DNA from 4 places in the Shewanella vaxholmensis genome. Region 2 is predicted to be linked to each of the others. Evidence: predicted binding sites of a transcription regulator. Region 2 holds the regulator's gene; each other region holds the start of a gene.

Region 1 (3,184 bases), on a different contig from region 2:
AAACCTTACGATATGACTGTAATGAACCTCTCATATTAGTACCTACCTATTTGCATCTATCGACTTGTATACATTGATATGACGTTGACTATTACTACCAGCATGCAATAGAGCTTGCCTGTCCAGTAAGAAAACATTGGCTTTCTCTGTACATGCTTGAGTTAATGAAAACTGTAACTGCAAATAATCTCTGTCAACAAATTGCTCATCTGCAACCAAAGCCTCAAGTAATAATTGACGCTGGCCAACAAACTCTTGCAATTTTAATACCAAAAAATCAATATTTTCATTATCTATTGATAATGTAGTCACTTGTCTAATGATTTCATTCATTTGCTCATTAAGAGAATCTAATGTGCTAACAACATTCTGTGTATTAATTTGGCTATGATGCATAAATAAAATCTCTTACTCTGCCACTTTAGATAACAAACTCATAAAATCCAAAAACTGGCAAACATCGTGTAAATCTATCTTACGGTAGGGACAATTTGGCTGATATAATATTATCGTTTGCTCACAAGCCCAGGAAGAGAGTCGAGTCGCTGAGTTAGCATACTACCTTGAGCGTTCATCTGGCCAACAATCAAATCCATAGCATTGTACTGCTTTAATAACCTAGCTTCATAGGCCTTCATTTTTAAGGCAAGACTCTCACGGCTATCGGTAATACGAGAAAGTTGAGTATCTAAACTTTCATCTCGACTATCTAAAATCCCCCCTGTTTTTACATAGGAGTCAGTAACATCTTTCATTCGTGTACCAAACCCAGTTTTTTCCGCTGAAAAAAAGTCGGATACGGCATTAATATCTTTACTTAGCACTTCATCAAGCTTTTTATCATCAATCTCAAGGCTCCCCGTCTGAGTGGTTTTAATGCCCAGATTCGCTAACATCATAGAGCCACTATCACCACTCGTTGATGACAACACACCCCTCATCTGGTTTTGGACACCACGAATAACAGAATCACCTTGCAATACACCTGCTTTCTTAGTTTTGGGATCATAGCCTGACATGCCAGACATCGTTTTCATTAACTCATTGTATGAATTAACAAAATCTTTTATAGCTGTTTTAGAAGATTCACGATTAGGTTCAATTTTGAGTGTCGTTGTTTTATCTTTGTTAGCATCCGTCAATGTTAAGTTGATACCTGTAATCGCATTTTTTACTTCGTTTGAATCAGAAGTCACTTTTAAACCATCAACATACAAAATTGCATCTTTTGCAGGTTGTAATTCTGTCATCGCAAAAACATCTGAAAGTGCTGTTCCAGCGTCATCCGTGGCCGATGCTTGCACTACATTAGCCGCACCAGTCTTGTTAGATGTAAGAACCAACTGAGCACCATTATCGCCCTTAATAATGGTTGCAGTTACTCCAACATTATCTTTAGAAGCATTGATGTTTTTCATAATGTCTTGCAGAGAGTCTTCTGCACCAACAGCGACATTAAAGCTCTCACTTCCCACTGTCAGACTTAATGAGCCACTTCCTATTGGAGCCGTAACATCTGTAACTGCTGTAGAACCTAATTTATGGCTTTCAGCCAACTGTTCAACAATAACTTTATAGTTACCAGCTACTGCAGTCGGGTCAACTGTTGCGGTCATAAAATCTTTATTGGAAAGCGCACTCTTAAAACCTGTAAAAGTTTTAGCATCAGATAGAGGTTTTATTTTCTCCAAGAAATCAGACATTGCACTTTTCAATGCCCCCAGAGCAGAGATCTGAGTATTTATCTTACCTTCTTGAGCATTGAATTTGGCTTCTTTAGGCGCTTTTTCTGTATTAACTAGAGCGGTTACAATGCCGCCGATGTCCATGCCAGTACCTACACCCAATGATGTTAATCCCATATCCACCTCTGATCTGCGTCTAAAAATTTACAAAACGCATAGTCAATAATTTAGCAAAATTCACGCCAACACTTCAGTTAATGTGAATAGCTTACCACTTTAGATTGAACCTCTCATCAATGCATATTAAAAACTACAACTTAAACTTCTGTTTTTATTAATGCACCAGTCACTTCAGACAGTTTTTCAGCCAAGGCAAGCGCCTCTTCACTAGGAATTTGTCGCAGCACTTCGCCAGAGTCTATATCCATAACACTGACAACAGGCCTATCAGAACTCGCATCAACTTTAAATGCTAATCCCTTACGCATCATAGTTACCATATCCGTCAGGTCACTCGCAACCTTATCTAACTGCCCAACATTCGTTTTAGTATCTTTTGTAGACTTGCCATCTTCTACCATGTTCACGCTGTTTGATTCGCCAAACAAAGGCTTTATTGAACCACTTGACTCTTGCTGAAGAGATTGTGGAGGAGCTAGTTTAAGCTCTGTCTTCAGCCCCACTACATTAGATGTACTAACTGAATTAATATCCATCATGCCACCCTCTTAGTCACACTTACCTATGTACTCTGGTACTGCTAGAAAGTACTAACCTCACAGATGAAGCACAAAACTACACGCTTCAGCTTTATCTTCAAACAGCTACTAATCTGCTTACTACTGTATATTGATGATGCTGCTAAATGTTATTGACTCATAATCACTTTATTAACAACACTAAACTGACCATTTTAATGCACAAAGGGAAGGGTCTAAACGAACCTCCCCTCTCAGTGCCAAACACTTAGCTGTCTATCATCTCAGTATGAGATAACCGCCAATCATAATTACAGCAATGACAGGGCAACTTGTGGTAATTGGTTGGCTTGTGCCAACATAGCAGAAGATGTCTGAGACAGAATTTGTTTCTTAGTCATTTCTGCAGTTTCTTTTGCAAAGTCAACATCTTGAATACGGCTACGGGCATCTGCTACGTTAGTTTGCACGTTCCCTAAGTTATTGATTGTGAAGTTCATACGGTTTTGTACCGCACCCAAATCTGCACGTTGGGAATCAATACCAGCAATAGCTGAATCTATGACAGCCAAGGCATCCTGTGCTCCTTTAGCCGTACCAATATCAATTTTAGACACTTCAGACAATTTAGAGTTACCAGCAGTGGCAGTCACACCGCCACCGAGCAGTTCGTTAGCTGTTGTGCCTTTAATGGCAAATTTTTCAGGTGAAGATAATTTAAGTTCAGACGTTTTACTGGCGTTTGCTGCACCAGCAGCTTGACCACCTAATTTCGCCGTTGTACCGCCACCATAACCAGCA
Region 2 (3,184 bases):
TGGTAACCCCGCAACTTACAGCCAAGTGTTAGACGATGGCCGTCCAGCCTCGGCGAGCGCGAAAGAAATTCGTTACGATATGGCAAGCCGTACCCTGACACTGAAAGGCCAAGCTTCGTTAGATCAAGCAGGTAGCCAAGTGACGGGTAATGTGATCCGCTATAACATCATCCAGCAAAAATTGATTGCAGAAAGCACAGGTAGTGGTGACGATCGCGTGATCACTATTATTCAGCCTGAAAGCTATCAAGATGATGCCAAACCAGACGCGCCAGCGGATAAACCTGTGAAAAAGCAGGACTCTAAATGACCCAAATCACCCTAAGAGCACAAAATCTGGCGAAGAGTTATAAGAGTCGCCAAGTGGTTAAAGACGTCAGTCTAACGGTAAAGACAGGTCAAGTTGTTGGACTGCTCGGCCCAAACGGTGCGGGTAAAACCACCACCTTTTACATGGTCGTCGGTCTGGTTAAAAGCGATAAAGGCCACATCTTTATCGACGATGATGATTTAACCGCAGATCCTATGCACCTGCGCGCCCGCAAAGGCATAGGTTACTTGCCGCAGGAAGCCAGTATCTTCCGTAAGCTGACAGTCCATGACAACATCATGGCCGTACTGCAAACGCGCAAAGAATTGAAGAAAGAGCAAAGGGAAGAACAACTCGAGCATCTGCTCGAAGAATTCCACATCACCCACATCCGTGACAGCCAAGGCATGTCATTGTCGGGCGGTGAACGTCGCCGTGTCGAAATTGCGCGGGCGTTAGCAGCAAATCCTAAGTTCATTTTGCTCGATGAACCCTTTGCGGGTGTCGATCCTATTTCAGTTATCGACATCAAAAAGATTATCGAACAGCTCAAAAGTCGTGGCCTTGGCGTGTTGATCACCGACCATAATGTTCGCGAGACATTAGATGTGTGTGAACATGCCTATATTGTGAGTCACGGAAACCTGATTGCCGAAGGAACACCTGCAGAGATCTTAGACAATCAGCAAGTTAGGGCTGTGTACTTAGGTGAACAATTCAGGCTATAGTTAATCAAGCGGAGCCAATGAAGGCAATTTGTGCCAGCATTGTGCTCCACTCAAGATGATAACAAGCGACCTCATCCAACAATAATAACGTAGGGATCAGCGGTAACATGAAAGCGTCACTCCAGCTCAAACTGGGTCAACAGTTAACCATGACGCCACAATTACAACAGGCCATACGTCTGTTGCAACTGTCGTCATTAGAACTGCAGCAAGAGATCCAGCAAGCCTTAGATTCTAATCCCCTTCTCGAGCTGGAAGAGGATCAATTCGACGCCACTAAAGCCCCTGTAAACCAAACGCTATCCGATACGGATTTCAGTGAATCTAGCACCCTGCCGCCAGAAAAAGACAGCTCCACCATAGACACGGCAGAGTCGCTCACGAAAGAGTCCATGCCCGACGAACTCCCCATGGACACCACCTGGGATGAAGTGTTCACCGCCTCCCCTAATTCTGGCCCCGGTGGCAGTCGTGAAGATGATATGCCCTTCCAAGGTGAGACCAGTGAAGGCCTGTATGAGCACTTAGAATGGCAAAAAAACCTCACGCCGTTTTCTGAAACCGATTTAGCCATTGCTACCGCCATTATTGATGCCATCGACGATCAAGGCTATCTCACCCAAAGCACTGATGAAATCCTCGAAGCTATGGGTAATCCTGAGGTCGAACTCGACGAAGTCGAAGCCGTACTCAAGCGCATTCAACATTTTGATCCCATTGGTGTGGCCGCCCGCGATTTAAGCGAGTGCCTGCTGATCCAACTGTCGCATTTCGCCGCTGACACTCCCCATCTAGAAAATGCCCGCATGTTGATCAAAGATCATTTAGATCTGATCGCCGCCCGCGATTTTAGATTGTTGATGCGTAAGACTAAATTAAAAGAGGATGAGTTAAGGGACGGCATCGCGCTTATCCAAACCCTCAATCCCCGCCCAGGTTTATTGATTACGCCCAACGATGACGAATACGTCATCCCAGATGTGTCTGTGTCGAAGAAGAATGGCCGCTGGGTGGTTGAACTTAACCCAGACTGCATGCCAAAAATCAATGTAAATCAACACTATGCATCGATGGCGCGCAGTACTAAAAACCAAGCCGATAGCCAATTTATTCGTGGCCATCTGCAAGAGGCTAAATGGTTTATCAAAAGCCTAGAAAGCCGTAACGACACTTTACTTAAAGTTGCGAATTGCATAGTGCAATATCAGCAAGGTTTCTTTGAATACGGTGAAGAAGCCATGAAACCTATGGTGCTTAACGATATTGCCGAAGCGGTAGAAATGCATGAGTCGACCATCTCACGGGTGACGACACAGAAATACATGCATACCCCTAAGGGACTTTTTGAACTAAAATACTTCTTCTCTAGCCACGTCGGTACTGACGATGGTGGGGAGTGCTCATCCACAGCAATCAGGGCCTTCATTAAGAAACTGGTTGCCGCGGAAAACCAGAAAAAACCATTGAGCGACAGTAAGATGGCGCAACTTCTGGCAGAACAAGGGATCAACGTAGCCCGCAGAACCATTGCGAAGTACCGAGAGGCTATGCTCATTCCGCCTTCTAATCAGCGTAAAAGTTTATAACCTACAGTGGATATCGGAGGACGTTTCTATGCAAATAAACCTGAGTGGACACCATGTCGAAATTACCGAATCGTTACGCGCATATGTAGAAGAAAAGTTTTCAAAACTTGAACGCCATTTCGAACAGATCAATAATGTGCACGTTGTGCTCAATGTCGAGAAAATGCAACAGATCGCCGAAGCGAGAATAAATCTTATCGGTGGTGAAGTTTTTGCTACTTCAGAGCATGCTGACATGTATGCCGCTATAGACGCCCTGATTGACAAGCTTGATCGTCAGGTTATTAAACACAAAGAGAAGTTAACAAAACACTAATAATGGAACTTTGTACCATACTGCGGCCGGAGTGCACTACCTGCGCCACTCCGGGCAGCAAGAAAAAGGTACTGGAACTCATCAGCGACTTAGTCGCTGCCCAGTACCCGACCCTCTCATCTCAAGAGATATTCGAAAGCCTAGTGGCGCGCGAAAAGATGGGGAGCACAGGTATAGGTAACGGCATCGCCATTCCACATGGTCGACTAGCCGATATAGATCAGCCCATTGCCATACTCATTAA
Region 3 (3,184 bases), on a different contig from region 2:
TCTACTGGCCGACTGCAGATACGATACGTATTTGCTTCTCATCAGGTATTTCTTGATACGAAATGACTCTGAGATTAGGAATAGTATGTTTAACAAAGCGTGACAGCGTCGCGCGTAACATACCTGACGTCAACAATATGGCGGGTTGTCCGACCATTTCTTGCTTCTGAGCCGCATCGGCAAGGGACTGCTGCATGCGTTCTGCAAGACCGGGTTCAATATTTGGACCATCACCACCGGTTGCCTGCATTGATTGATGCAACATCTGTTCCAACTCTGGCGCCAATGTAATGACGGGGATTTCTAACTCTGGACCAGAGATCTCTTGGACTATCATACGTTTCAATGCAATACGCACCGCGGCGGTCAAAACTTCAGTGTCATTACTCTTAGTGCCGTATTCTAACAAAGTTTGCACTATTGTACGCAAGTCTCTGACTGAAACCCCTTCATTTAACAGGTTCTGCATCACTTTTACGACATGTCCGAGTGGCATGACATCAGGAATAAAGCCATCCACCAGTTTAGGCGAGTGTTTCGCAAGCATATCCATCAGTTGTTGCACTTCTTCGTAACCTAACAACTTAGCTGCATTATTGGTCAGCAATTGGCTAATATGGGTTGCTACAACCGTAGCGGCGTCAACAACCGTATACCCTAATGTTTGGGCATGCTCACGTAATTCAGGGGCAATCCATACCGCTTCAAGACCAAAAGCTGGGTCACGCGTTTCAATACCATCGAGCTTGCCATAGACTTGGCCAGGGTTAATCGCCAATTCGCAGTCGTGTCGAATATCCGCCTCACCAACAACTACGCCCATTAATGAAATGCGATAGGCATTAGGCGACAAATCTAAGTTATCGCGAATATGCACCGCTGGCACTAAGAAGCCCAGTTCTTGGGATAACTTTTTACGTACGCCTTTGATACGGCTTAATAACTCGCCACCTTGACCTTTATCGACCAGCGGAATTAAACGATATCCCACCTCAAGCCCAATAGTATCAACATGATGCACATCATCCCAGCCCAACTCTTTAGGCTCTTTATCTTGCCTCTCTACAGGACCAGACTTAACAAGTTCTAGGGCTTTAATGCGTTTTGATTCATTACGTTTATAGACAAAATAGGCGGCACCTGCCGTCATAAAAGCAAAACTTAAGAACGCCATATGCGGCATACCAGGAACGATTCCCATGACAAATAGGACTCCGGCAGCAATACCCAATGACTTATGACTGTCAAACATCTGACTCATCATCATTTGGCCCATATCACCGGATTCATTTTGACGGGTTACCATCAATGCTGCTGCGATTGACAATAATAACCCAGGGATCTGCGCCACCAGACCATCACCGATAGTCAGCAAGGTATAAATTTCAACCGCTTCTGAGAAACTTAAGCCATGCTGAACAATACCTATGATGAAACCACCTAAGATGTTGATCACTAAAATCATGATACCCGCAATAGCATCACCTTTTACGAACTTTGAAGCACCGTCCATCGCACCATAAAAATCAGCTTCACGGGTCACTTCGGCGCGACGTAATCTTGCTTGATCTTGATTCAAAGTCCCGGCATTTAAATCGGCATCGATTGCCATTTGCTTGCCAGGCATAGCATCTAAGGTAAAGCGGGCGCTCACTTCAGCGATACGACCAGCACCTTTAGTCACTACCGCAAAGTTGATGATAATCAAAATGATGAATACAACTAAACCAACGGCATAGTTACCACCAATCACCACGGAACCGAAGGCTTCAATCACCTTACCTGCCGCATCGCCACCATTATGGCCTTCGAGTAAAACCACACGAGTTGAAGCGACGTTCAGAGCAAGGCGAAGTAGAGTCGCCACTAACAAGACGCTCGGGAAAGCGGCAAAATCCAACGGTCTATCGGTATAAATAGCGACTAATAATACGATGAGCGCTAAGGCTATGTTGAATGAAAAAAGTATGTCTAGTAAGAATGGAGGGATAGGTAAAACTATCATGGCCAATGCTGCGAGTACGAGTATAGGAGTGCCTATACCTTTAAACGTACTCAAGCGCATTTGTTTTACCTGACCTAAGGTCGCTCTAACATCCATTCATAATTACCTAAACTTTGACGTATGGCAGCATAAAAGCAAAAAGTAGGCCAATAGCTTATTGGCGCACAATAATATCACGGCTTAAAAGAATTTTTCGCTTAGACCTTAATATTTTAACTCATCAGGAATGGGTTGATTAAGAGGGATAGGAATAGGCTTTCGACCTCGACCTTTTTGGTATTGGCGCAACTGGAACACATAGGCCAAAATCTGCGCCACAGCAGTAAACAGTCCTTCAGGGATTTGTTGATCCAACTTAGTTGTATGGTATATAGCTCTTGCTAATGGCGGAGCAGAGACGATTGTCACATTATGGGCGCGGGCAATCTCACGAATTTTAAATGCGACATCATCAACACCTTTAGCAACAACAAAAGGCGCGACTGAACGCTGCACGTCATATTTAATCGCTACCGCAAAATGCTCAGGGTTAACGACGATGACATCGGCATTGGGTACTTCAGCCATCATTCGACGCTGAGCCAACTCGCGTTGCATCTGCCGTACCCGTCCTTTAACTTCAGGCTTCCCTTCAGTATCTTTATACTCATCCTTTACTTCTTGTTTGGTCATCTTGAGTTGCTTATTGTGATTCCAAAGTTGAAATGGAACATCGATGACGACAATTAACAAAATAGAGCAGCACAACAGGATAAACATCCACACGAGCAAATCTAATGCGTGGTAAACATTGCCAGGAAGATGATCACTAGACAACAACAGAATTTCATTGAAATAAAAGCTCAGTAATAAATATGCAGAAAATGCCACCACAGAAAACTTGGCAATCCCTTTCGTCAGCTCAACTAGCGCCTGCACACCGAACATACGCTTCAAACCTGCTGCAGGGCTCATTTTACTGGCCTTAGGCATCATAGCTTGGGTCGAGAAATTCATTCCACCTAAAGCCACGTTGCCAATAAAAGCAACAACCACAATTAACAGCATTATTTTTGCCATGGGCCAGACGATTTCACCCGCGACAACACCCCAAACATTAAACATTTCTTCAGTATCAAAAACTTGCGCCCTGTCCATGGTAAAAACAGTCTCAAACACCCGAGTTAAACTCTTGGCTAG
Region 4 (3,184 bases), on a different contig from region 2:
ACTGGCTTTGGTGATATTGCGGACAATGAGTTCACAGCTTTCTTGATACTCATTAAGGATCTCATTGATTTCATCTAAGGTGGCTTGGTCGCTGTGGATCAGGTCGATCAGCTCTTCAATATGGCTGAGCTGCGCACTCGCCGCCGTCAAACAAATGCCAATCGGCGTGTTTATCTCGTGGGCAACGCCTGACACCAAACCTCCCAAGGCCGCCATTTTTTCTTGCTCAACTAACACTTGTTGCGCCCGTTTTAGTGCGCTAAGGGATTGTTCTAGTTCTATGGTCCTTTCTTTGACTTGTCTGGCGAGTTCTTCTTTATAGCTACGTTCGAGCTTGAGTAGCCGCTCTCTATCTTCTAGGGCCGTTTGCAGTTCAGCCTTAGATTTCTTTAAGGCGCCAAAGGAGCTTCTCAGTTGTACTTGCATGCTGTTGATGGAGTCGGCGACTTGTTTAAACTCATCAATTTTTTCTTGGCGGGCAAATTGCAGCGGCTCGTATTCTTGATCTAGGTCGATATCTTTGCAGTATTGGCTGAGTTTATCTAAGTGCTTGGTGATATTGAACCATACTAAAAACAGAATAAATCCAGCAACTAAGAAGGTCTTTATTCCATTAGAGAGCAGAATGATAATGGCTTTATCATACAAGCGCTGATAGATGGCATCGACATCGACTTGTATTTCGAGTGTGCCGACATTAATACTCTCGGTCGGGGATTTATAAACTAGCGGGAAGGTTTTATCTAAGGAGTGTTCTTGCTTTTGCTCGCCTGCATTCCATGCTTGGCCGCTGTCATCTTTAATCGAAATGTAGTTAATATCGGGCAGCTGAATTAAGCCATTGAGCTGAGTGTTAATTAGCCGCTCGTCAATCACCCAAATACTGGCGGCGAGAACATCTAAGTTCACTTTTTCCATATTGGAAAACACTCTGTCGATGCGCACAACGTCATTGCGATAATCACTGATCAACTGATAGGCAGTGGTGATTAAGGTGATAACAGAGCTAAAAAGTACAATAGACAAGGTAAGGTGCCTGCCTATGGGACTTTTGATAAGTTGGCTAAAGAATGTCAGCATCTTAAATTTTCTTTATGCAATAGCGGCTTGAGATGCTTATAAGCATAGACCTACAGATCCAGAAAGTGCATTTTCTCGCAGATAAAATCAATGAAATATGTCTTCATTTGTGGCATTAAATTTGCTTTGTAGCCAATAAGTTCAATTTTTTGTCACTGGGATAGCACTATGTTTAAACTCAAGCTGGATTCAGTTAAGTTTTTTAGCCCGAAGAAAATGATGTTTAGAGTCATGCTGTGGCTAATGGTGAGTTGTACTGTCTTACTCCTTATTCCTCCTAATGCGTTGGCAGTGCTGGCGCTCGATAAATTTGTGCCCGAACATGCTCATTTTGTTGGATTAGGTCTAATCATCTCTATCGCCTATTTTTTGAGTCAGCTGATTAACTTAGGCTTAGATGAATCAATTCGTCATTTAAGTGATAAGCGCGTTATTGAGACGATTGAAGCTAAAGTGAACTTGCTTGATCCCGCTGAGCGAGCGTTAGTCAGAGAGTTTTTTCTTCAGGGCGCCACGATTTTGACTCTGCCGCAAAATGAAACCGCAGTGAAAAGTTTATTGAATGCCTGCATCTTAGAAAAACTCGGTAACGAGCGCCATTATGCGATTCAGGGACCGACAGCCGATTATAAGATTGCCATGAAGGCCCGCATGTATCTCAATCGCGATGTGTTGCGTTTGCCTGCTGGTGAGCCGAGCCAAGAAGAGATGCAGTCGTTGATTAAAGCGCGTCCGCAATTTTTAAATGGTCTGGTACAAAACAGAAAACACGCTGCATAGGCGTGTTTTGTCTCGCTCGGATGAGTGCTGGCTTTAGATGAGTTGCAGTATTCTGAAAAGCGAGACAACAAAAAATGGGGGTGATAAAAACCCCCTAGATTTTGCATTTATACAAGAACATGAAGAACAACTGGAGCAAAAACTATTGTTTCGGTGCCGACTTCACAATGAACATCCAAGTGATATAGGACACTATCCCTATTGTGCTAAAGATAACGATCATTGAAAGTAAGCCTATGGGGTTACCAAACATTAGATCTAACCAAAATGCCATGACTGAAATCCTCTTTCCTGTGAAGTCCTCTCTAAATTAGCGATATTCGATAGCCAAAATACTGATCTCGATCAATAAAAAATCGACATGGGAATACAAAGCGATAACTCTTAGTTAACTCTGTGATCTTGGTCAAGTTTGAGGCTATGCTTAACAGTGATGAGTTCAAATAATTTGGCTTTGTTTCTTCTTCTGTTAGTGTCTAGGATTAATCTACTTAACCAGATCGATATTTCGTTATCGCACCATGCTATTTATTGGTTTTGGTTTTTTAGGTGAATGCTGCGATATTAGTTTTTTAAAGGAGTAAAAAATGGATTCTAATAAAAGTCGTAAGGATTCAATGGGATATAATTCTATCTTTGCGCCACTGCTGTTGCTGATTTATCCACTCTATTGTTTAGTTGCCACAGGGCACTTTGTCGCCATCCTGTGTTTAAGTGCGCTCGCCGGCATTTTAATGTTCAACATCAATAAATTAATTCGCAATTTAAGACAGCTTGAACGTGCCGCCCATCATTTAGGTGAGGGGGATTTAAGCTATCAATTAGAGGAGAAAGATGCGGGCGTGTTCATTAAGGTCGTGCATAGCATCAACCGCATGGGCGAGGATGTTAGCCGCACCATTTTATCTTTGTCTGATACCTGCGAAGGCATGAAAAAAGTCGCCTCAGATATTAAGGTCATCAGTGAGCAGGCCAAACAAGGTGTGTTAGAGCAAGAGCATCAAACTGAACTGGCCGCGAGTGCGATGACGCAAATGGTTTCAAGCGTGCAAGCTGTGTCGCAAAATGCAGTCAGTGCGGCGAAAGCTGCCGATATTGCCCAAAGTTCTGCTAAGCATGGCGACCAAATCATGAATGGCATAGTCACTAAAATTGGCGCTATGTCAGAGCAGATCCATAGCACTCGAACCGTGATTGAGCACTTGGCCGCCGACAGCAACAATATCAGTAGCATTATCGAAACGATTTCGCAGGTGGCTGAGCAGACTAATTTACTCGCCTTAAACGCTGCCATTGAAAGTGCGAGAGCTGGCGAGCATGGTCG

What was found. Region 2 encodes sigma-54, which starts transcription at its own class of promoters, with help from an activator protein. Its sites were predicted from a motif close to GTTGGCACGNNNNTNGNNT; they were not measured.
Region 1: the regulator sigma-54 is predicted to act here: its motif matches at 1,914-1,932, upstream of fliD (flagellar filament capping protein FliD).
Region 3: the regulator sigma-54 is predicted to act here: its motif matches at 2,138-2,156, upstream of flhA (flagellar biosynthesis protein FlhA).
Region 4: the regulator sigma-54 is predicted to act here: its motif matches at 1,189-1,207, upstream of Q4Q46_RS19505 (superinfection exclusion B family protein).

The regions. Positions count from the first base shown of each region.
Region 1 covers NZ_JAUOEV010000003.1:113,123-116,306, forward strand. The annotation lists gene fliS (flagellar export chaperone FliS) at 1-34, opposite strand, end outside; gene Q4Q46_RS04105 (flagella biosynthesis chaperone for FliD, FliT) at 43-396, opposite strand; gene fliD (flagellar filament capping protein FliD) at 507-1,862, opposite strand; gene Q4Q46_RS04115 (flagellar protein FlaG) at 2,003-2,404, opposite strand; gene Q4Q46_RS04120 (flagellin) at 2,695-3,184, opposite strand, start outside.
Region 2 covers NZ_JAUOEV010000012.1:120,548-123,731, reverse strand. The annotation lists gene lptA (lipopolysaccharide transport periplasmic protein LptA) at 1-310, shown strand, start outside; gene lptB (LPS export ABC transporter ATP-binding protein) at 307-1,038, shown strand; gene Q4Q46_RS12180 (RNA polymerase factor sigma-54) at 1,146-2,624, shown strand; gene hpf (ribosome hibernation promoting factor) at 2,653-2,940, shown strand; gene ptsN (PTS IIA-like nitrogen regulatory protein PtsN) at 2,943-3,184, shown strand, end outside.
Region 3 covers NZ_JAUOEV010000003.1:92,775-95,958, forward strand. The annotation lists gene flhA (flagellar biosynthesis protein FlhA) at 2-2,101, opposite strand; gene flhB (flagellar biosynthesis protein FlhB) at 2,210-3,184, opposite strand, start outside.
Region 4 covers NZ_JAUOEV010000029.1:29,378-32,561, reverse strand. The annotation lists gene Q4Q46_RS19510 (ATP-binding protein) at 1-1,080, opposite strand, end outside; gene Q4Q46_RS19505 (superinfection exclusion B family protein) at 1,249-1,860, shown strand; gene Q4Q46_RS19500 (DUF3149 domain-containing protein) at 2,003-2,134, opposite strand; gene Q4Q46_RS19495 (bacteriohemerythrin) at 2,448-3,184, shown strand, end outside.